Regions from separate parts of the Achromobacter pestifer genome, predicted to be linked through region 2. Evidence: predicted binding sites of a transcription regulator. Region 2 holds the regulator's gene; the other holds the start of a gene.
What was found. The regulator FliA, encoded in region 2, starts transcription of late flagellar genes. The targets are predictions, from matches to a motif close to CTAAAGTTTNNNNNNNNNNNGCCGNTA.

Region 1 (3,597 bases), 2.4 Mb from region 2:
GCGCATGGCCGCGCCGCCTATTTCCTGCGGCGCAGCAAGGCGTACAGGATGATGGCGCCGAAGGTGGCGGTGCCGATGCCACCCAGCGTGAAATTGCCCAGCTTGATGGTGAAGTCGCCCGCCCCCAGCACCAGCGTGACCGCGGCCACGATGAGATTGCGGTTGTCGCTGAAGTCCACCTGGTTGACCACCCAGATGCGGGCGCCGGCGATGGCGATCAGACCGAACACCACCACCGACATGCCGCCCAGCACGGGCCCGGGGATCATCTGGATCAACGCGCCGAACTTGGGCGAGAAGCCCAGCACGATGGCGATCAGAGCCGCAACGACGAACACCAGCGTCGAGTAGATGCGCGTGACCGCCATCACGCCGATGTTCTCGGCATAGGTGGTGACGCCGGTGCCGCCCACGGCGCCGGACACCATGGTGGCGACCCCGTCGCCGACGAAGGCGCGGCCGAGGTAGCGGTCCAGGTCCTGGCCGGTCATGGCGCTGACGGCCTTCACGTGGCCCAGGTTCTCGGCCACCAGAATGATGGCGACGGGCACGATCAGGCCCATGGCCTCGGCCTTGAACACCGGCGCGGCAAAGTGCGGCAGGCCGAACCAGGCCGCGGCGGCCACGCCGGAGAAATCGATGGGCTTGCCCAGCCCCATGCCGTTGGCGAGAATGCCGTACACCACGCAGGCCAGGATCATGCCGACCAGGATCAGCAGGCGCTGCACCATGCCCTTGGTGAACACCGCAATGCCGCCCACGCAAAGGATGGTGACCATGGACATCACGCTGTCGAAGCCCGATGCGCCCATCGCGCCCTTGGCGGCGATGGGCGCCAGGTTCAGGCCGATGACCGCGACGACGGCGCCCGTGACGACAGGCGGCATCAAGGTGTCGATCCAGTTCGCCCCGCCCCCGGCGCGCGCGTTGACGAACCAGACGATCAGGCCGATCAGCGTGTAGGCCAGGCCGCAAGCGATGATGGCGCCCAGGGCCACGCCGATATTGGCGTTGGCCCCGCCGCCGGCATAGCCGGTCACCGCGATCACGCCGCCGATGAAGGCGAAGCTGGAACCCAGGTAGCTGGGAACCCTGCCGCCCACGAACAGGAAGAAGATCAGCGTGCCTATGCCTGACATCAGGATGGCGACGTTCGGGTCAAAGCCCATGAGCAGCGGCGCCAGCACGGTGGAGCCGAACATGGCGACCACGTGCTGCGCGCCCATGGCCACGTTCTTGGGCCAGGACAGCCTTTCGTCGGGCGCGATGATGACGCCGGGCTCGGTGTCGTCGGCCAGGCGCCAGCGCGGAAAGTAGGAATTGGACATGGATATCCCAAAATAGGTGTTGGGTGTGAGCGGGCGCCAGTGTAAAGGGGGCCGCAAAGGGGCGGCAATGCTTAAGTTCGCCGCTGGAATGCCGTACTAGTGAAAACCCCGACCCCTTGAGAAGGCAGGAACAATCATGGCTATCAATCCCATCGGCGGCATCTCCCGCGCCACCACGCTGGCGGACATGTGGGCCGAGAAAATCCAGGCCAACAAGGAAGCCAAGAGCGCCTCCGGCGAAGAAGCGAGCGCGGCGTCCCCGGACGGCAAGATCCGCATCAACAACCCCGGCGGCCTGAAGGTGGGCAACGCGCAGGCAGCCGCGGAAACCGAGGACTCCAGCAACGACGACGCCTACACGCGCCAGATCAAGGAACTGCAGAAGCAGCTCAAGCGCGTGATGGACCAGATCGCCAAGGTCAAGGCCAGCGGCATGCCGGCCGAAATGAAGGCCCAGCAACTGATGGCGCTCAATGCCCAGGCGGTGCAGATCCAGAGACAGATCACTGACGTGATGGAGCAGCAGGCCCGGGCCATGCAAGGCGGCGTATCCGCCACGGCCTAGCAGGCAAGGCCGGGCCCCCGCGCGGCCGGGGCGCCCGCATTGATGGCGCGCATCAAAATTTCTGATTGGACGCTGCCCAGGCCGGCCAGTACTGTCTCCGGACAAATCTAAAACCACGGAGACAAACCATGCATGCAATGCGCACAGCCCTTGCAGGTGCGGTGCTGGCCGTTTGCGCGGCCCCTGCCCTCGCAGGCACCGTCACGGTGATCACGTCATTCCCCAAGGACCTCACCCAGGCCTACAAGACGGCCTTCGAAAAAGCCAATCCCGGCATCACGCTGGAAGTCCTGAACAAGAACACGGTGTCGGGCATCGCCTATGTGCGCGAAACGCCCGCCGGCCAGCGCCCCGAGGTGTTCTGGGCCAGCGCGCCCGATGCCTTCGAAGTACTGGGCCGCGACAAGCTGCTGGCAAGCTCCGCCGACGTGGCCAACAAGCAGGTGCCGGACAAGATCGGCAACTACCCCATCAACGATCCGGGCGGCATGTACCTGGGCCAGGCCCTGGCCGGCTACGGCATCATCTACAACACCCGCTACATTGCGGCGCACAAGATCCCCGCGCCGGTGGAATGGAAGGACCTGCTGTCGCCGCAATGGTTCGGCCACGTCGGCATCACCTCGCCGTCGCGCTCGGGCACCATGCACCTGACCGTGGAAACCATCCTCCAGGGCGAAGGCTGGGACGAAGGCTGGAGCACGCTGCTGCGCATGTCGGGCAACAGCAGCGCCGTCACCGAGCGCTCGTTCGGCGTGCCGGACGGCGTGAACAATGGACAGTTCGGCGCGGGGCCGGTGATCGACTTCTTCGGCCTGTCCAGCAAGTATTCCAAGTTCCCGGTGGAGTTCGTCTACCCCTCCGAAACGGCCATCGTGCCGGCCAACATCGCGCTGATCCAGGGCGCGAAGAACACGGAGGAAGGCAAGAAGTTCATCGCCTTCACGCTCAGCCAGGCCGGGCAGGAGCTGCTGCTGGAACCCAAGATCTCGCGCCTGCCGGTGCTGCCCTACTCAATGCTGGCCGGGAAGATTCCGCAGGGCTACCCCGACCCCGCTGAAATCGCCAAGCGCAGCAAGGTGCAGTTCAATGCCGACCTGTCGCAGTCGCGCTACTACGTCGTGCAATCGCTGTATGACCAGACGGTCACGTTCCGCCTGAAGGAACTGCAGGCCGCCACCAAGGCCATCTACGACGCCGAAGCCAAGCTGGGCGACAAGGCCAAGAGCGGCCGCGCTGCCGAGCTGCTGGCGCAGGCCCGCAAGCTGACCTGGGCGCCGCTCATCGACGGCAAGAAGGCCGCCGACCCGGCCTTCCTGGCGATCTTCGCCGGCAACAAGAAGGACGCCGCCGTGAACCAGCAGATCACCCAGCTGGAAGGCGAATGGAACGGCCGTTCCAAGGCGAACTACGAAGAAGCCGTCAAGCTCGCCAAGCAGGCCGCGGCGCTCTAGGCCGCGGCACCCGCAGGACGCGCGCGGACCGGGCGGGCCCCTTCCCGTCCGCCGCCGCGGTTTCCCCTGGCAACGATTTCGGGAATCTCGATGAATTCTTCGGGCCACTCGCGCCTGCCCGTCGGCCCTTTGCTGACGGCGCTACTGGTGTTCGGTTTTCTGCTGCTGTTCCTGGCCGTGCCGGTGGGCACGGTGTTCTACACCGCCTTCGTGAACGCCGACGGCAGCTTCACCATGGGCCACTTCGGCG
Region 2 (18,771 bases):
AGGCGGGCCGACGGGTGCTAGCGCGCACGGGCGTGAAGAACTTGACGCTGCATGCCATGAGCCTGACCGATATCGGGCCGGAGTTCGGCAAGTTTGATTACATCATTGCGCACGGCGTTTTCAGCTGGATCCCTCCGGCTGTGCGCGAAGCGCTGATGAAGCTGTGCCACACCAACCTGACTGACGAAGGCGTGGCCTACATCAGCTACAACACGTACCCAGGCTGGAAGGCCGGAGACATCATTCGGGATGCCATGACTTTGCATGTGCATGGACTGACCTCAGGCAAGGAGCGTGTGGAGTCGGCTCGGGCGGTGATCAACATGTTCAAGCAGGGGACGGCAGGCAGCAATACGCTGGGCGCGGCGCTCGGCAAGATCATTCATTCCCTGGATCGCTTGCCAGACTATTACCTCGAACACGAATACCTTGAGACCTTCAATTCACCGTGCTACCTGGTCGAATTTGCCGACCTCGCCATGCGCAGTGGGTTGGACCATATGGGAGATGCCCAACCCCAGCTGGAAATCTCGGCAAACTACGGGCAGAACGTGCAATTGAATCTGAGCCTTACCGCAATTGGGCAGCCCAGGTTGGTCCGTCAGCAATACCTGGATTTTCTCGTTGGACAGAACTTCCGTAAGAGTCTGTTGGTGCAGCTCGCGCGCCAAGCCGAAATGCTGCATCAGCCAGACCCAGCTCGAGCCAGCGCGCTCCGCCTGGCTGCGCACTTTGACAAGGTGGATGCACCCGCCGATGTTTCCTCCCAGAATGGCGAGCAATGGTTGCGCGATCAGAATGGAGTCATGCTGTGCGCCGACAATGCGGCAACGTTGGCCGTCACGGAACTGCTGTCGCAGGCATGGCCTCGCTCGTTGACGGTCGTAGAGATTGTTGATCGTATCGACTTGCCCGCTACCGACATCGAACGAGCCTGGCTGCATCTGGTCTCCGTCGGGCGGGTATTGCTTGCGCAGGACCAGACTCCCTACGATGCCATACCGCAAGACATGGCACCCAGCTTGATACCCGGTATCGTGGCGTTGCTTGATGCAAAGGCTGGGGATGATAGCCAAGTGGCGCCTTCGAACCTCTGGCATTGCCCCGTGTACTGGACTCCTGATGCCGTGCAATTCTGGACCATGCGTCAGATGGACGGCCAGCGTAACGAGGCCGCGTTGAGCAAGCTGCTACGCGATGCATGGCAACAAGGGATTGTGTCGGGCCCCAATGGGGAAAGCTTGACGGGCCAACGCAACCTTGACGCCTTGGCACAGCGTTTCATCAGGGCGCTATTGGAAATCTTGCGTCGTCACGCGTTGCGGCTTTCCTGAGCGCGTCTACCGTCAGATCAATCCAGCGCCTCTACCATGAGGCGCTTTTTTCATGGATGCTCTCAACGAAAAAACGCCCGCGCGGTGAGGCGGCGGGCGTTTCGTTGCCATAAGCCGGCAGGGCGTGCGCCCATCCGGCATTTGGTTTTGGTGCTTAGCGCAGCAGCGACAGCACGTTCTGCGGAACCTGGTTGGCCTGGGCCAGGACCGAGGTGCCGGCCTGTTGCAGGATCTGGTTCTTGGTCATGTTCGACACTTCGGTCGCGTAGTCCGAATCTTCGATGCGCGAACGGGCTGCGGACAGGTTCGTGATCGTGTTGTTCAGGTTGGCAACGGTCGATTCGAAGCGGTTCTGCAGGGCGCCCAGCGAGCTACGCAAGGAATCAACGCTCGCCAGTGCGCTGTCCATGGTAGCCAGCGCGTTGGTGGTCGAGCCTTGCACCAGCGAACCGAAGCTGAGCGTCTTGCCATCGGGGGTGAACGTAGCGGTGCCCGCCGTTGCGGTGAAATCAGCCTTGGCCGGATCCAGAGCGACGTAGTAGGAGCCGGTCTTGGTGGCATCGATGTTGAAGCCGGATGCCTTCAAGGCTGCCGATTCAGTAGCGCTGGCAGGAGTGATGTTCACCTTGGCGAACCAATTGCCCGAGTCGTCCTGATAGGCGTCCGCTTCCAGGGCGACGCTACCGGCCACCACGCCCAGGCGGGCGCTCAGGTCGGCTGCAAACGAGCCGGGAGCGACGGCGACCTTGGTAACCGCGGTGCTGTCACCATAGTTGGCCTTGATCTGCGCCTTCTGCGCTGCGCTTACGCCGTCGAACTTGGTGGCGGCACCCTTGACGCCGTTGACGTTGAAGCCTTGCAGGCCCAGCGTGGACGCGGTGATTTCCTTCAGGTCGATGTCGATGGTTTCGCCGTCGTTGGCGCCGACTTGAATCTTCAGGGTGCTGTCCTTGGCCAGGACCTTCACGCCGTTGAACTGGGTCTGGGCCGACACGCGGTCGATTTCTTCCAGGCGCTGCTTGATTTCGTCCTGGATCGAGTTCAGGTCGGTGCCGGAGTTCGTGCCGTTGGTGGCTTGCACGGACAGCTGGCGGATGCGCTGCAGGTTGTTGTTGATTTCGTTCAGCGCGCCTTCGGTCGTCTGAGCGATCGAGATGCCGTCGTTGGCGTTGCGAGCGGCTTGGGTCAGGCCCTTGACGTTGGCGGTGAAGCGGTTGGCGATGGCTTGGCCAGCGGCGTCGTCCTTGGCGCTGTTGATGCGCAGACCCGACGACAGACGCTCGATGGCGCTGCCCAGAGCCGATTGCGACTTGTTCAGGTTGTTTTGAGCAACCAGCGAGAGATAGTTGGTATTGATGACTGCAGCCATGTTCAGGCTCCCAAGAGAGAAAGGCTTCTTCAAACTGGGCAGCAAGGCCGCCCACTGGTGTTAACGGGAAAGTTCGTTGACTTGGTGTCTAGGAATCTCTCCGTTGCCAGGATTACGGCAGTCCAAAATCAATCTTTAGCGCTATTTCGCGAAAGTCGACATTTTTCTTTCTGTCCGAAGGGAGGGGGCCGTTGCCTGGCCTGCGGCCCAGCTGCTCAAGTCGCTGCGGCCATATGGTGTAAGCGCGCCCGTCGTCCTCATCCCTGCACCCAGAAGCATGTACAGAGCGCATTTCCACGGTCCTTCATGCGTGGCGGGCACACGATGTAAAACGGACGCGAGGTGCGTCCGTCATGTTCAGGGCCTTTGGTGGCCAGGGCTGTCGCGGCAAGGGCGTCCCGGCACGTGCCGAGCTTGTGCCTATCTATATCACCTGTGCAATCTGCCCGTCCTGGGGCAACTCGTGCCACGCCTGTTCCTTCAGCTTCGCCCGTATCCGTGCCGTCGCCTGCGACCTCAGTTGGCACACCCGCGCTTCGGTCACATTCAGGATTGCGCCGATCTCCTTCAGGTTCAGCCCCTGTTCGTAACAAAGCGACAACAGCAGCTTTTCACGCTCGGGGAGGGCGTCGATGGCGTGGATCAGCGCCTGGCGGAAGTCGCCGGCCAGCAGCGAATCCAGCGGATTGCCGCCGGCGGCGCCATGGTTCAGCGTGGCGGCCCAGTCGGATTGGCCGCTGGCAGAGTCGGGTTCGGTGGTGAAGTCCTCGTAGTGCACGATCTGTACGCCCTGGGCGTCGTGCAGCAGCGATTGGTACTCGTTCAGCGGCATGTCGAGTTGTTGCGCGATTTCGGCTTCGCTCGGGGCGCGCATCAAACGCTGCTCCAGCTGCTGGATGGCCTGTTCGATCTTGCGCGCCTTGGCGCGGACGCTACGGGGCAGCCAATCCTGGCCGCGGAGTTCGTCCAGCATCGCGCCGCGGATGCGGGTGGTGGCGTAGGTCTCGAATTGGGCGTCGGGGGTTTCCTGATAGCGGCGCACGGCGTCGAGCAGGCCGATCATGCCGGCCTGTATCAGGTCGTCGAGTTCTACGCTGGCGGGTAGCCGGGCGAGCAATTGCAGGGCCAGCTTCCGCACTAGCGGGGCATAGTCGACCAGGCTGTCATCTGCGTGAGGCATTGCGGGAATGTCGGGCGGTGTCCATCGTGGCGCGTTGTTGGCTGTTGTCAATTTGCGACATTGTCGACAAACGCGCGGCTGCGCTGAAGCTAGGTGGATTCAGTGATCTGCAAGGTGCCATTGTCGGCAAACAACACCGTTTCATTCCTCAAAGTACGCAATGTTTTGAATGCTTATTTGCCAAATTGACGTAAATTTGTCTGAAATTTATATGTCAAGGTGTATCGAAAGCGGTAAGTTGCGCAACATCAACAAAGTTTTGTCATATAAGTCATAGAAAATGACATCAGCTGTGGTAAATTTTACTTAAATTGCGAACAAATGATACATTTCGCATCAATGCAGGATGTATCGAACGTAAAGGCGCCGGAATTCCGGTGCTTTTGCTTACACAAGCCCCCATCGGCGGGATAGGGAATAGGGAGTTGGGCGTGCAACAAGTCGAAAATTCATTGCTGACAGACATTCGTGAAGTGAATCTGTCCTATTTGTTACTGGCGCAACGCATGCTGCGCGACGACTACGCGGCGTCGATGTTCCGCCTGGGATTCAGCAATGAGGTCGCTGACATCCTCATGCGCCTATCGCCGGCGCAATTGGTCAAGCTCGCAAGCTCCAGCTCGCTGCTGTGCCGTTTCCGCTTCGACGACTACAGCCTGTTGTCCGCGCTGACCCATGACGTGCTGGGCGGTGCGCTGCAGCAAGCGCATGCAACCATTCTGCTGGCCAAGCAGCCTGTCGAAGAATTGGCCTGACGGCCTGATCATTCCATCCGGAAGCACGTGTAATGGCCACCAAGAGCGTTTCGCAGGAAGCGGATGACATCCTGCTTGCCAGCTCCATGATCACTTTGGGAGCTCGGCTGCAGGTGCTGGAGGCTGAAACCAGCCTCAGCCATGACCGCCTGGCGCGCCTGTACCGCGAAATTCGCGGCTGCTCGCCACCCAAGGGCATGCTGCCTTTTTCGGTCGACTGGTTCATGACCTGGCTGCCGAACATCCACTCCTCGCTCTTTTACAACGTGTATTCGTTCCTGAATACGCGTACCAGCAGCAAGGGCATACGCGCCACCATCGACGCCTATCGCCTCTATCTCGAAAACGCCGGCATGGATGCCGCTGAAAGCACGGAACCCGTCCTGAGCTTCACGCGGGCCTGGATGCTGGTGCGTTTTTTCGACAGCGGCATGCTGCAAATGTCCGCCTGCCGCCAGTGCGGAGGCCATTTCATCGCTCACGCCCACGATCCTCAATCGGATTTCGTGTGCGCGATCTGCCGGCCGCCACCCCGCGCCGGCAAGACCCGCGCCGCGGCCAAGGCGCGCGCCGGCACCCGCCCCGCGCCCGTCGCGAACACCGCCCGGCTCTGACCGGCGGTATCCAAATACATCAAAAGCCCTGGAAAACCCCCCGTAACCCGCCTTTTTGGGTCGAGGGGAACAGGGGATCATTGACGCCGGTTTTAGACTTCGTTGGCAGGGGCCTGATGTGTTGATTGTTATCGGTTTTCTCGTGGTGAGCGTGTCGGTCGTCGGCAGCTTCATAGCGCTGGGCGGCCACTTGGGCGCGCTGTATCAGCCGTTCGAGCTCACGCTGATTTTCGGGGCGGCTTTCGGGGCTTTCCTCGCCAGCAACAGCAAGAAGTCGCTGATGCTGGTCAAGGCCGCGCTGCCTGACTCGCTGAAAAGCTCGCGCTACGGCAAGGACGTATACATGGAGCTGATGGCGCTCTTGTACGTGCTGCTGAACAAGGCGCGCCGCGAGGGCCTCATGGCCATCGAATCGCATATCGAGGATCCGGAATCCAGTCCGATCTTCAGCGAATATCCCCGCATCGCCAAAGACGCCAAGCTCATGGAGTTCATCACGGACTACCTGCGCATCATGATCAGCGGCAACATGAGCTCGTTCGAAATCGAAACGCTCATGGACGAGGAAATCGAGACCTACCGCCATGAACGCGAGGTTCCCGTGCGCGCCCTGCAACAAATGGCCGACGGCCTGCCGGCCTTCGGCATCGTGGCGGCGGTGCTGGGCGTGATCAAGGCGTTGGCCGCGGTGGACCAGCCTCCGGCGATCCTGGGCGACCTGATTTCCAAGGCCATGGTGGGCACGTTCCTGGGCATTCTGCTGGCCTACGGCTTCGTGGGGCCCTTGGCCTCGCGCATCGACCGCCGCAGCGACGAAGCCACCAAGGTGCTGGAATGCATCAAGACCACGTTGCTGGCCAGCATGAACGGCTATCCGCCGCAGTTGGCGGTGGAATTTGGCCGCAAGGTGCTGTTCTCGGCCGTGCGTCCGACCTTCGGTGAGCTGGAAGAACACGTCCGGCAAGCCAAGTCCACAGCCACCGGCAAGGCCTGACGGAGCGGGCCATGAGTACGGTAAACAACCACCGCGTGGTGATCCGTCGCAAGAAGGGTGGGCACGGCGGCGGGCATCATGGGGGTAGCTGGAAGATTGCGTACGCCGACTTCATCACGGCGATGATGGCGTTCTTCCTGGTGATGTGGCTGATCAGCATCGTGCCCCGAGAAGAGCTCAAGGGCATCGCGGAGTACTTTCGCATGCCGTTGCGCGTCGCCATCGCGGGCGGGCCTAGCAGTTCGGCCGAGACCAGCGCGGTGCCGGGCGGCGGCAAGGACCCCTTGCGCAGCGAAGGCGACGTGCGCCGCGCGCAGGGTAACCGCGTCGAGGCGCAGCCCATGGGCGACGCCGAGCGCCGCGAACAGCATCGCCTGGAAAACCTGAAAAAGCGGCTTGAGAACGTCATCGAGACCAGCCCGGTGCTGAAGAGCTTCAGGCCGCAGCTGCTGATCGACCTGACCACTGAAGGCTTGCGCATCCAGATCATCGACAACCAGAACCGTCCAATGTTCGCCACCGGCCGCGCGGATGTGCAGCCCTATATGCGCGACATCCTGCGGGAACTGGGGCCGGTATTGAACGAATTGCCCAACAAGGTCAGCATATCCGGCCACACCGACGCGTCGCAGTACGCCCGTGGGGAGCGCGCCTACAGCAACTGGGAACTGTCGGCCGACCGTGCCAACGCATCGCGCCAGGAGCTGGTGGCCGGCGGCATGAACGAAAGCAAGGTCCTGCGCATCCAGGGGCTGTCGTCCAGCATGAGCCTGGTTAAAGATGACCCGTATGCAGCCGTTAATAGACGCATCAGCCTAGTGGTGCTCAACCAGAGCACTCAGCGGCGCATCGAAAACGAGAACGCCGCGGCTGCGGACGTCAGCGCCAAGGATGCCCGCGAGGTGGGAACGGCAGTGGAAGCGGCGCAAGCCGCCGCCCAGGCCACGACGGCAACCAAACCAGGCGAGGCGGAGAGCAACCCGTCCGCCGAAGGGGTTCGATAGCAATGGCGGCAACGATTCTGGTGGCGGACGACTCGGCGACGATGCGGATGATCGTCCAGGCGACGTTGACGGGTGCGGGATGGAAAGTCTTGACGGCCGGCAACGGCCAGGAAGCGCTGGAAATGGCCAGGCGCCATCAGGTGGACCTGGTGGTCAGCGACTGGAACATGCCGGTCATGGGCGGTCTGGAGCTGATTCAGGGTTTGCGCCAGGAAGACGAGTACCTGGACGTCCCAGTGCTGGTCCTGACCACCGAGGATGATGTGGACAGCAAGATGGCCGCCCGGGATCTGGGGGTCTGTGGCTGGCTTTCCAAGCCGGTCGACCCCGATGTGCTGGTGGAATTGGCGTCTGAACTGCTCGACGAGCAGGCCGGCGCGTAAGCAGATTCATTTTTGAAGGCGTACGGGCCATGAGTTCTGGTTTGGACCTCAGTCAGTTTTACGAGACCTTTTTCGACGAGGCGGACGAGCTGCTCGCGCAGATGGAGCAGCTGCTGCTCGAGCTCGATGTGGGCGCGCCCGACATCGAACAGCTCAACGCGATTTTTCGTGCGGCCCACTCGATCAAGGGTGGGGCGGCGACGTTCGGCTGCTTCACGCAGCTGGCGGGCACGACCCATTTGCTGGAAAACCTCCTGGATGCGATCCGTCGCGGCGAAATGGCGCTGCGTACGGACATGATCGATATTTTCTTGGAAACGAAAGACGTGCTCAAAAGCCAACTGGATGCCTATCGGGCCTCCGAAGAGCCCGATGAAGCCGTGTTTGAGCGTATCTGCGCCGTTTTAAGGCAGCTTGCGCTGGAGCATAAGGATCCCGCCGCGGCGGCTGAGGCTCCGGCAGCGGCGGCCGTCCCGGCTCCGGCGCCGGTCCCTGCGCCAGTGGCCGCAGCGCCTGCGCCGCAGGCCCAGACCGTGGAAGCCGGCAGTCTGCCGTTGCGCGTGCGGATTACCAAGGTCTCGGATAAGGATGCAGCTTCCCTACTCGAAGAGATGGGCAATCTCGGCAACGTGAAGGCCAGCGAACACGCCGGCGGCGCGCTGACCGTGTGGATGGAAAGCACCTGCACGCCCGACGATATCGAGGCCGTGTGTTGCTTCATCATCGACGGCGACCAGCTGGAAATCAGCCGTGAAGCAGCGCCCGCGGGAGCTCCTCAGGCTGCAGCCGCGCCTGCCGCGGCGCCGGCAGCGGCTCCGGCGCCCACTCCCGAGGTGCCCGCGGCAGTCGAACCGACAGCTTCCGCCGAGGCGGCCACGCAGGCAACCCGCGCCGCGCGGCCTGCCGCGTCTGCTCCGGCGCATGCTGACAAGGAATCCACCTCGATCCGCGTCGGCGTCGAGAAGGTCGACCAGGTGATCAACCTGGTGGGCGAACTGGTCATTACCCAAGCCATGCTGGCGCAGACGGCTTCCACGCTGGATCCGGTACTGCACGACCGCCTGCTCAACGGCATGGAACAGCTGGAACGCAATGCCCGCGACCTGCAGGAAGCGGTCATGTCCATCCGGATGATGCCAATGGACTACGTGTTCAGCCGCTTCCCGCGTTTGGTGCGCGACATCGCCGGCAAGATGGGCAAGCAGATAGAACTGCAGACCTATGGTCGGGCGACGGAACTGGACAAGAGCCTGATCGAACGCATCATCGATCCGCTGACCCACCTGGTGCGCAACAGCCTGGACCACGGCATCGAGACGCCCGAAAAGCGCGTCGCGGCTGGCAAGGATCCAGTCGGCCAACTGGTGCTCTCCGCCCAGCACAACGGCGGCAACATCGTCATTGAGGTCAGCGATGACGGCGGTGGCTTGAGCCGCGAAAAAATCCTGAAGAAGGCGATCGCGCAGGGCCTGCCGGTAAACGAGAATTCGCCGGACGACGAAATCTGGCAACTGATCTTCGCGCCAGGTTTTTCCACCGCCGAAAAGGTTACCGACATTTCGGGCCGTGGCGTGGGCATGGACGTGGTGCGCCGGAACATCCAGGACATGGGCGGCCATGTCCAGCTGTCTTGCGAACCGGGCCACGGCACCACGACGCGCATCGTGCTGCCGCTGACGCTGGCGATCCTGGACGGCATGTCGGTGCGCGTCGGCGAGGAAACCTTCATCCTGCCGCTTAACCACGTTACCGAATCGCTGCAACCCACCAATGACCAGATCTATTCCGTGGCCGGCAACGAGCGCGTGATGCAGGTGCGTGGCGAATACCTGCCGCTGGTCGAGATGCACCGGGTGTTCTCGGTGGGCGGCGCCCAGACCGACCCCACGCAGGCGATCGCGGTCATCATGCAGGCCGAGGACCGCCGTTTCGCGCTGTTGGTGGATCACCTGATCGGCCAGCACCAGGTCGTGGTGAAGAATCTGGAATCGAATTACCGCAAGGTGCCGGGCATTTCCGCCGCCACCATCCTGGGCGATGGCAGCGTGGCCCTGATCGTCGACGTATTTGCGCTTGCGCGCGCCAACCGCGAGCGTTGGTCGCAGCCCGAAGCCATTCTGAATTGATGGAGAAATAAACCTCATGGCAGCCAAACCGCACGCGCAATCCGCGCGCAACGAAGATGTCGGCAGCGAGTTCCTGGTCTTCACGCTGGGCGACGAAGAGTACGGCATCGACATCCTGAAGGTGCAGGAGATCCGCGGCTACGACGCCGACACGGTCACCCGCATCGCGAATGTTCCGCCGTTTATCAAGGGTGTGACGAATTTGCGCGGCATCATCGTGCCCATCGTCGACCTGCGCATCAAGTTCAACCTGGGCCGCGTCGAGTACAACGAGCAGACCGTGGTCATCATCCTGAACCTCGATCGCCGCGTCGTCGGCATCGTGGTGGATGGGGTGTCCGACGTGCTGATGCTCAATTCGGGCCAGATCCGCCCGGCGCCGGAATTCGGCGCCACCTTGTCCACGGAATACCTGACGGGCCTGGGTACGGTGGACGAGCGCATGTTGATCCTGGTGGATATCGAAAAAATGATGACCAGCGACGAAATGGCGCTGGTGGAGAAGGTCGCTTCCTGATCGGAACGGCCTGCTTGGGAGGTGGAAGCGCCATATTGAACCCAATGTGGCGCTTTCCTTTAACGACTTCAATCTAGGAGTGGTTCTTGTGATGCGCAAGTTTCTCGCGAACATGACGATACGCAGCAGCCTGTTGTGGGTGCTGGCGTTTTTCTCATTCATGTTGGTGATCGGGGCCGCGCTGGGCGTGCTGTCCCTGCGCATCAGCAATGGCACCCTGGCGGAGATCAAACAATCGCAAGAACTGGACGATGCGGTCGGCCGTGTCGTCTCCAGCTACAAGGACACCATGACCGGCCTGGGTCGTGCGGCTGCGGCCAACTACGCGGACATCGTGAAGAACGTGGGTCAGCCTACCTTGCTGACCCAGGGCTTGTCGTCCGACGCGGCCGGTCTGCTGGAACGCGCCAAGGCCTCCATGAACAAAGGGCAGGCCGAATTCGAGTATTACAAGAGCTTGGCTCGGCCCGTCGAAGCGGTCGATGCCCTGAAGGAAATCGACGCATCCTATGATGCGCTGGTCCGGCAAGGACTGGCACCGCTGGTGGCTGCCTTGGAAAAGGCGGACATGCCCGCCTATCAGAAGCAGGTACAGATGATGCAGGACGCCCTTGAAGGGCGTTATGCGCGTGCGATCGAAGGCTTTGATTTCTGGCGCGCCAGCAAGATGCTGGATGCCCACGAAGTGGCAAAAGTGCGTTATCAGTTCGTCCTGATGGCGGTCGGCGCGGGCGGTGTGATCGCCGCGCTGCTGGTGTTTGCCACCTACGTGTTCCTGCGCCGGCGCGTGCTGCAGCCGCTGAAGGAAGCGGGGCATCACTTCGACCGCATCGCCGGCGGCGACCTGACCGCCCGCGTGGATGTCCGTAATACCAATGAAATCGGCCAACTGTTCGCCGCCTTGAAGCGCATGCAGGAAAGCCTGACCCGGACGGTGGCGTCGGTGCGCCGCGGCGTGGATGAGATCAACGTCGGTTCGCACGAGATCGCCGCAGGCAACACGGACCTGTCCAGCCGCACCGAGCAGCAGGCGGCCTCGCTTGAAGAAACCGCGGCCTCGATGGAACAGCTGGCTTCGACGGTGAAGCAGAACGCCGACAACGCGCGCCAGGCCAACCAACTGGCGGCCAGCGCTTCGGACGTGGCCGAGCGCGGCGGTTCGGCGGTGTCGGAAGTGGTCAACACCATGCAGGAAATCTCTGGCAGCTCGCGCAAGATTTCCGAGATCGTGTCGGTGATCGACGGCATTGCCTTCCAGACCAATATCCTGGCGCTGAACGCAGCCGTGGAAGCGGCGCGAGCCGGCGAGCAGGGCAAGGGCTTTGCGGTGGTGGCGGGCGAAGTGCGTTCGCTGGCGCAGCGCAGCGCCCAGGCGGCCAAGGAAATCAAGGGCCTGATCGAGGACTCGGTGACCAAGGTCGGCGCGGGTTCGCAGCAGGTAGAGCGCGCCGGCGCGACGATGCAGGAGATCGTGGCCTCGGTGAAGCGGGTGACGGACATCATGGGCGAGATCTCGGCGGCGTCGGAAGAACAGTCCAGCGGCATCGACCAGGTGAACCGCGCGGTGTCGCAGATGGACGAGGTGACGCAGCAGAACGCGGCGCTGGTGGAAGAGGCGGCCGCGGCCGCGGGTTCCCTGCAGGAGCAGGCCCAGCGCCTGGCTGAAGCGGTGGCCGTCTTCAAGATCAACGCGGGCGAGGTCATCGAAGTCCCGGCTCAGCGTTTATCGTCGGTGCGTTCGTCCAATGACGATACACGTTTGCAGGCGCCCGACGCGCTTGCGCTTGGGCACTGAGGGCAAGAGTGGCTACAGCAGCGGCAACCCAGGCGCCGTCCATTTCGGTGGAACGCCAATTCGATTTTCGCGACGCGGACTTTTCGCGTGTGCGCAAGATGATCCACGCCTACGCAGGCATTTCGCTGGGCACGCACAAGCGCGAGATGGTCTACAGCCGGCTGGCCCGGCGCCTGCGCGCGCTGGGCATGCAGGATTTCGGCAGCTATCTGGACCAGCTTGAAAAGGAGCCCAACGCGGCCGAGTGGGAAGACTTCGTCAACGCGTTGACAACGAACCTGACCGCTTTCTTTCGCGAATCGCATCACTTTCCCATCCTGGCCGACTTCGCCAAGCGTCGCGGCGGCCCGGTATCGGTGTGGTGCTGTGCGGCTTCCACGGGCGAAGAACCGTATTCCATTGCCATGACGTTGGTGGAAGCGTTGGGCCCGCGGGCCAACGCATCCTCGGTGCTGGCTACCGATATCGACACCAATGTGCTCACCCGTGCGCGTGCTGGGGTCTATCCCGTCGAGCGCGTGGAAAAGCTGGATGGCGAGCGCCTGAGGCGCTTTTTCCTTAAAGGGCGGGGCGTCAACGAGGGGCAGGTCCGGGTGCGTCCTGAGATCGCCGACATGGTTCGCTATGAGACGCTGAATCTATTGGCGCCGACCTGGCAGATCAACGAGCAATTTGATGTGATCTTTTGCCGCAACGTTATGATTTATTTCGACAAGCCTACCCAGACCAGGATTCTGGAACGGTTCGTGCCGCTGCTCAAGCCCGGCGGCTTGCTGTTCGCTGGCCATTCCGAAAACTTCACCTATATCAGCCGCGACTTTCGTCTGCGTGGGCAGACCGTCTATGAATGTGCGGGCAGGTCCTGAGCGGGACGAGGCAGCAACAAATGAAGAAAATTAGCGTTTTGTGTGTGGACGACTCGGCGTTGGTGCGGGGGCTGATGACGGAGATCATCAACAGCCAGCCGGACATGGAAGTGGTCGCGACCGCGCCCGATCCCTTGGTGGCGCGTGAACTCATCAAGCGCCACAATCCCGACGTGCTGACGCTGGACGTGGAAATGCCCCGCATGGACGGGCTGGATTTCCTGGAAAAGCTGATGCGCCTGAGACCCATGCCGGTGGTGATGGTGTCGTCGCTGACCGAGCGCGGCGGCGAGATCACGCTGCGGGCGCTGGAATTGGGCGCCATCGACTTCGTCACCAAGCCCAAGCTGGGCATACGCGACGGCCTGCTCGAATACACCGAGATCATCGCCGACAAGATACGCGCCGCCTCGCGCGCCAAGCTGCGCGCGCCGACGGCGCACTCGGCGCCCGCCGTACCCCCGCCCATGTTGCGCCGCCCGCTGGCCAGCTCGGAAAAGCTGGTCATCGTCGGCGCCTCCACGGGCGGCACCGAGGCGATCCGCGAGGTTCTGCAGCCGCTGCCGCCCGATAGCCCGGCCATCCTGATCACCCAACACATGCCGGCGGGTTTCACGCGCTCCTTCGCACAGCGCCTGGATGCCCTGTGCGCGGTGACCGTTCGCGAAGCCGTGCACGGCGACCGCGTGCTCCCCGGGCACGTGTATCTGGCGCCGGGCGGCGACATGCACATGCGCCTGGGGCGTAGCGGCGCCAACTACGTAATCGAGCTGGAAGCAAGCGAACCAGTCAATCGCCACCGCCCGTCTGTGGACGTGCTGTTCAATTCGGCCGCCGCCGCCGCTGGCAAGAACGCCATCGGCGTCATCCTGACCGGCATGGGCAAGGACGGCGCTGCCGGCATGCTGGCCATGCACCGCGCGGGCGCCCATACGATTGCGCAGGACGAGGCCAGCTGCGTGGTCTTCGGCATGCCGCGCGAAGCTATCGCCTTGGGCGCCGCGGATGAAGTGGTTTCGTTGTCGGCGATAAGCGAACGCATTCTGACTCGCCTGGGCGATCGTGGGCACCGCGTCTGACGCGCAAGCCTTCCCGATCGGTCCAAGGCAAATTTTTTTGGAGTAGAAGATGGTAGACAAGGGCCTGAAGATTTTGGTGGTGGATGACTTCCCCACCATGCGGCGGATCATCCGCAACCTGCTCAAGGAGCTGGGTTTCGAGAACGTGGATGAGGCCGAGGACGGCGCCATCGGCCTGGAAAAGCTGCGCAACGGCGGTTTCCAGTTCGTGGTGTCGGACTGGAACATGCCTAACCTCGATGGCCTGGAGATGCTCAAGCAGATCCGTGCCGACGCCGCGCTGGCATCGTTGCCCGTGCTGATGGTGACGGCCGAGGCCAAGAAGGAGAACATCGTCGCGGCGGCCCAGGCCGGCGCCAACGGTTATGTGGTCAAGCCTTTCACGGCGGCGACGCTGGAAGAGAAGCTCAACAAGATCTTCGAGAAAATCGCCGGTTGAGGTGAGCCATGAGTACGACGGAACATGAGAGCCCGGGCGAATCCCCCGATCTGATCCATCGCATCGCGTCGCTGACGCGCATGCTGCGCGACAGCATGCGCGAGCTTGGCCTGGATCAGGCCATCAAGGACGCTGCCAACGCCATTCCCGACGCCCGCGACCGTCTGCGCTACGTGGCGCAGATGACCGAGCAGGCCGCCAACCGCGTGTTGAACGCCACCGAGCAGGCCGGTCCCATCCAGGATGGGCTATCGCGCTCGGCGCAGGCGCTGGATGCGCGTTGGCAGCAATGGTACGACCAGCCGCTGGAGCTGCCCGAGGCGCGCGAACTCGTTAAGGACACCCGCGCGTACCTGCAGGATGTGCCGAAGCAGGCGCAGCAGACGCAGTCCCAGCTGATGGAAATCATCATGGCGCAGGATTTCCAGGACCTTACGGGCCAGGTCATCATGCGCATGATGGACGTGGTGGGCGCGATCGAGCGCGAACTGCTGCAGGTGCTGCTGGACAACGTCCCGCAAGAGCGCCGCGACGAGGCCAACAGCCTGCTCAACGGGCCGCAGATCAGCCCGCAGGGCAAGACCGACGTAGTGACCAGCCAGGACCAGGTCGACGACCTGTTGGCGAGCCTGGGCTTCTAGCCAAGAGGCGCGCCGCCGGAAATGCCCTCCGGCGGCGCATTCTCCAGTGGGCGCAGCTCGTGCATGACCGTATTCCCCAGGGGCGCAAACAGCGCCTCGTCGATAGACTCCCCTCCAGAACAATAAATTGGGGCCATGCAGCGTGAATCACGGCGCGCAGTGCGCGCTTGGCAACGGATGCCCATAGACGGCGATCCGGGCCGGCACAAGGAGATCGATCGTGGCCAGATCCGTATTCCGTCTGGGCGGTATGTGGAGGTTGTTGCGTAGGCTGAATCGCGGCGACGCGACGCTGTCGGAGCGCACTTTATCCATCAGTCCGGCTGTTTGGCCGCTCTACGGCTTCATGACGCGTATTCGCAGCCGCATCATGACCGTGCGCCAATCCAGCATCGAAATCGCGCTGAATGCCGCGCGCACGCAGTTTCAGGCGGGCCGTTGCTCGCTGCTGGCGCAGGAGCAGGCGCGCGCGGCCGATGCGCTCGCGGCCAGCGGCGCGCAAATTGCCGCCTTGTCGGCCTCGACATCGACTCATGCACGCGAGATCGCCGAGGTGTCGGGGCAGAATCTGCACACGGCGCAGCAGGCGCTGGCCGAGCTGTCCGACGTCAAGGCGCGGGTGGAGCGCATGACGCGCGAGATGGCCTCGTTCACTCAAGTCGTCGGGCAGTTGACCGACCGCGCCCAATCGGTGGGCAACATCAGCAAGCTGATCAAGGAGGTCGCCTTGCAGACCCAGCTCCTGGCCTTGAACGCCGGCGTCGAGGCGGCGAGGGCAGGGGACGCGGGGCGCGGTTTCGCCGTGGTCGCCAGCGAGGTAGGGCGGCTGGCCGAACGCGTGAATTCGGCCACCAGCGATATCGGCCGGCATACCGCCGAGATGCTGGAACTGGTGGAGACGACCCAGCGTCAGACCGGCATGCTGCGCGAGGACGTCGATGCTTCCGGCGGCGTGCTGGAGCGGACATGCTCCGGCTTCGAGCGTTTCGTGCGCGACTTCGACAGCATGAACCGGCAGGTCGGCGACGTGGTCCAGGCCATCGGCGAAGTGGATTCCACCAACCACGGCATGAGCGAGGAGGTGGGGCGGATCGCGGCGCTGAGCGCCGACGTGCTGGAGCGTATCGGCAACATGTCCGGTGAAATCGACCGCATCCGCCGCCAGACGGAAAGCGTGCAGGAGGTGTTGGCCGACATGCGCACTGGCAATACCGCCTTTGACGGCCTGTCCGAGACCGTTGAAGCCTTCCGGGACGCGGCCGTCAACCTGCTGGAAGACGCCAGAAGCCGGGGCGCCGATGTGTTTGACCGCCACTACCGGCGCATCCCCGGCAGCGAGCCCGCGCGCTACCACACCAGCTATGACCGACAGATCGAGGAGTCGGTGACCCGCCTGCTGGACAGTGTGCTGGACGGCGTGCCGGGCGGCATCTACACGATACTGGTGGATGGCCGGGGTTACGCGCCGGCTCACAATCTCCGTTTTTCCCAGCCGCCTACCGGAGATCCCAAGCAGGATATCGCGCGGGTGCGGAACAAGCGCATCTTCGACGATCCGGTGGGCTTGCGGCTGGCGACCAACACCGGTGGGATGCTACTTCAGACGTATTCCCGCGACACGGGTGAAATCGTCAATGACATATCCATTCCGGTCTATCTGGGGTTGGAACACTGGGGTGCGGTGCGGATAGGCCTGGATTTCAGCCGCTTCCAGGCGGTGGCGGGCGAGGACGGGGCGGACCGGCTGGCAGTCGCCGCGCAGGGCTGAGGCAACTGGCTGTTACAGGCTGAGCGCGTTCCAGGCAGGCCCGGAACGCGCTGTCTCGGGCGCATCCGGGAATAGCGCCGCTTTCCCCCCGTTTCTTGGCTTATCGCCCAAGGCCGGGGCCTCCTAGAATCTCGGCGGGCAGCTCGTCATTCCAGAATCCGCGAGCCGCGACAATACCGCAGAGCATGGCCGAAGAAAGCGACCTCGAAAAAACCGAAGCCGCCTCTCCCAGGCGCCTGGAAAAGGCGCGCGAGGAGGGGCAGATTGCGCGTTCCCGCGAATTGGGAACGTTCATGATGCTGGCTGCGGGCGTGGCTGCGATCTGGGTCGGCGGTGGTTCGCTCTACCGAACCCTGAGCGGCGTGCTGCGCAACGGCCTGGCCTTTGATCAGCGCATCGTTCTCGATCCCGGCGTGATGGTCGAGCGCGCGGTCGAGGGTTTCGGCCAGGCCCTGTTGGTGCTGCTGCCGATTTTCGGCTTGCTGGCGGTCATCGCGGTGCTGTCCAGTGTGCTGCTGGGCGGCCTCGTCATCTCGGGCAAGCCCCTGCAGTTCAATTTCTCCAAGCTCAGCCCCATTGCCGGGGTGAAGCGGATGTTCTCGTCGCAGACGGTGGTGGAACTCATCAAGGCGCTGGCCAAGGCCGCGCTGGTCGGCGGCGTGGCGGTCTGGGTCATCTGGCGCTACCACGACGACATGCTCAGCCTGATGCACGTGGCGCCGTCGGCGGCGCTGATCAAGGCGCTGACGCTGGTGGCGATGTGCTGCGCCTTCATCGTGGCTTCGCTCCTGGTTATCGTCATGCTGGACGTGCCGTGGCAGATCTGGAGCCATCTGAAGAAGCTGCGCATGTCCAAGGAAGACGTGCGCCAGGAACACAAGGAAAGCGAGGGCGACCCGCACGTGAAGGCGCGCATCCGGCAGCAGCAGCGCCAGGCGGCGCGGCGCCGCATGATGGCCGAGGTGCCGAAGGCGGACGTGGTGGTGACCAACCCCACGCACTACGCCGTCGCCCTGAAGTACGACGAGGAAAAGAGCGGCGCGCCGCGCGTGCTGGCCAAGGGTACCGGGCTGATCGCGGCCAAGATCCGCGAGCTGGCGGCCGAGAACCGCATCCCGACATTGGAAGCGCCGCCCCTGGCGCGCGCATTGCATCAACACGTGGAGATCGGGCAGGAAATCCCGGCCGAACTCTACACCGCGGTGGCAGAAGTGCTGGCGTGGGTCTTCCAGCTGCGCTCCTGGCGGGCCGGTTGGGGCGCCGAACCGACGGCTCCCTCCAGGCTGGCCGTGCCGGCCGGGCTGGACCCGCAAGCCAAAACCGCAGCACAAGGAGCTTAAGGAATGAGCGCTTTGCTCACCATGTTGAAGAGTAGCGGGGCCACGCACGCGCGGCTGCTGGCAGGGCCCATCCTGATCGTGATGGTGCTGGGCATGATGGTCTTGCCTCTGCCCACGTTCCTGCTCGATCTGCTGTTCACCTTCAACATCGCGTTGTCCGTGATGATCCTGCTGGTCGCCATGTTCACGCGCAAGCCGCTGGATTTCGCGGCGTTTCCGGCCGTGCTGCTGTTCGCCACGCTGCTGCGCCTGTCGCTGAACGTCGCCTCCACCCGCGTGGTCCTGCTTCATGGCCATACCGGGCCTGACGCCGCGGGCAAGGTCATCGAGGCCTTCGGCCACTTCCTGGTTGGCGGCAACTTCGCCGTGGGGATCATCGTCTTCGTGATCCTTACCATCATCAACTTCATCGTCATCACCAAAGGCGCGGGCCGTATCGCGGAAGTGGGCGCGCGCTTTACCCTGGACGCGATGCCGGGCAAGCAGATGGCCATCGACGCGGACCTGAACGCCGGCCTGATCGGCGAAGACGAAGCGCGCAAGCGGCGTGCCGAGGTCTCGCAGGAA

Region 1: FOC84_RS21030 (FlxA-like family protein) is a predicted target of FliA. The motif match lies at 1,399-1,425, and genes of this name have one in related genera.

Annotation. Positions count from the first base shown of each region.
Region 1 is NZ_CP053985.1:4,394,079-4,397,675, reverse strand. Features, by position in the region: gene FOC84_RS21035 (solute carrier family 23 protein) at 18-1,328, opposite strand; gene FOC84_RS21030 (FlxA-like family protein) at 1,465-1,893, shown strand; gene FOC84_RS21025 (ABC transporter substrate-binding protein) at 2,022-3,347, shown strand; gene FOC84_RS21020 (ABC transporter permease) at 3,438-3,597, shown strand, end outside.
Region 2 is NZ_CP053985.1:6,816,593-6,835,363, reverse strand. Features, by position in the region: gene FOC84_RS32155 (methyltransferase regulatory domain-containing protein) at 1-1,334, shown strand, start outside; gene FOC84_RS32150 (FliC/FljB family flagellin) at 1,489-2,703, opposite strand; gene FOC84_RS32145 (RNA polymerase sigma factor FliA) at 3,128-3,883, opposite strand; gene flhD (flagellar transcriptional regulator FlhD) at 4,315-4,638, shown strand; gene flhC (flagellar transcriptional regulator FlhC) at 4,671-5,252, shown strand; gene motA (flagellar motor stator protein MotA) at 5,371-6,246, shown strand; gene motB (flagellar motor protein MotB) at 6,258-7,250, shown strand; gene FOC84_RS32120 (response regulator) at 7,253-7,633, shown strand; gene cheA (chemotaxis protein CheA) at 7,663-9,759, shown strand; gene cheW (chemotaxis protein CheW) at 9,776-10,276, shown strand; gene FOC84_RS32105 (methyl-accepting chemotaxis protein) at 10,368-12,071, shown strand; gene FOC84_RS32100 (CheR family methyltransferase) at 12,170-12,937, shown strand; gene FOC84_RS32095 (protein-glutamate methylesterase/protein-glutamine glutaminase) at 12,958-14,016, shown strand; gene cheY (chemotaxis response regulator CheY) at 14,066-14,455, shown strand; gene cheZ (protein phosphatase CheZ) at 14,464-15,096, shown strand; gene FOC84_RS32080 (methyl-accepting chemotaxis protein) at 15,317-16,864, shown strand; gene flhB (flagellar biosynthesis protein FlhB) at 17,050-18,204, shown strand; gene flhA (flagellar biosynthesis protein FlhA) at 18,208-18,771, shown strand, end outside.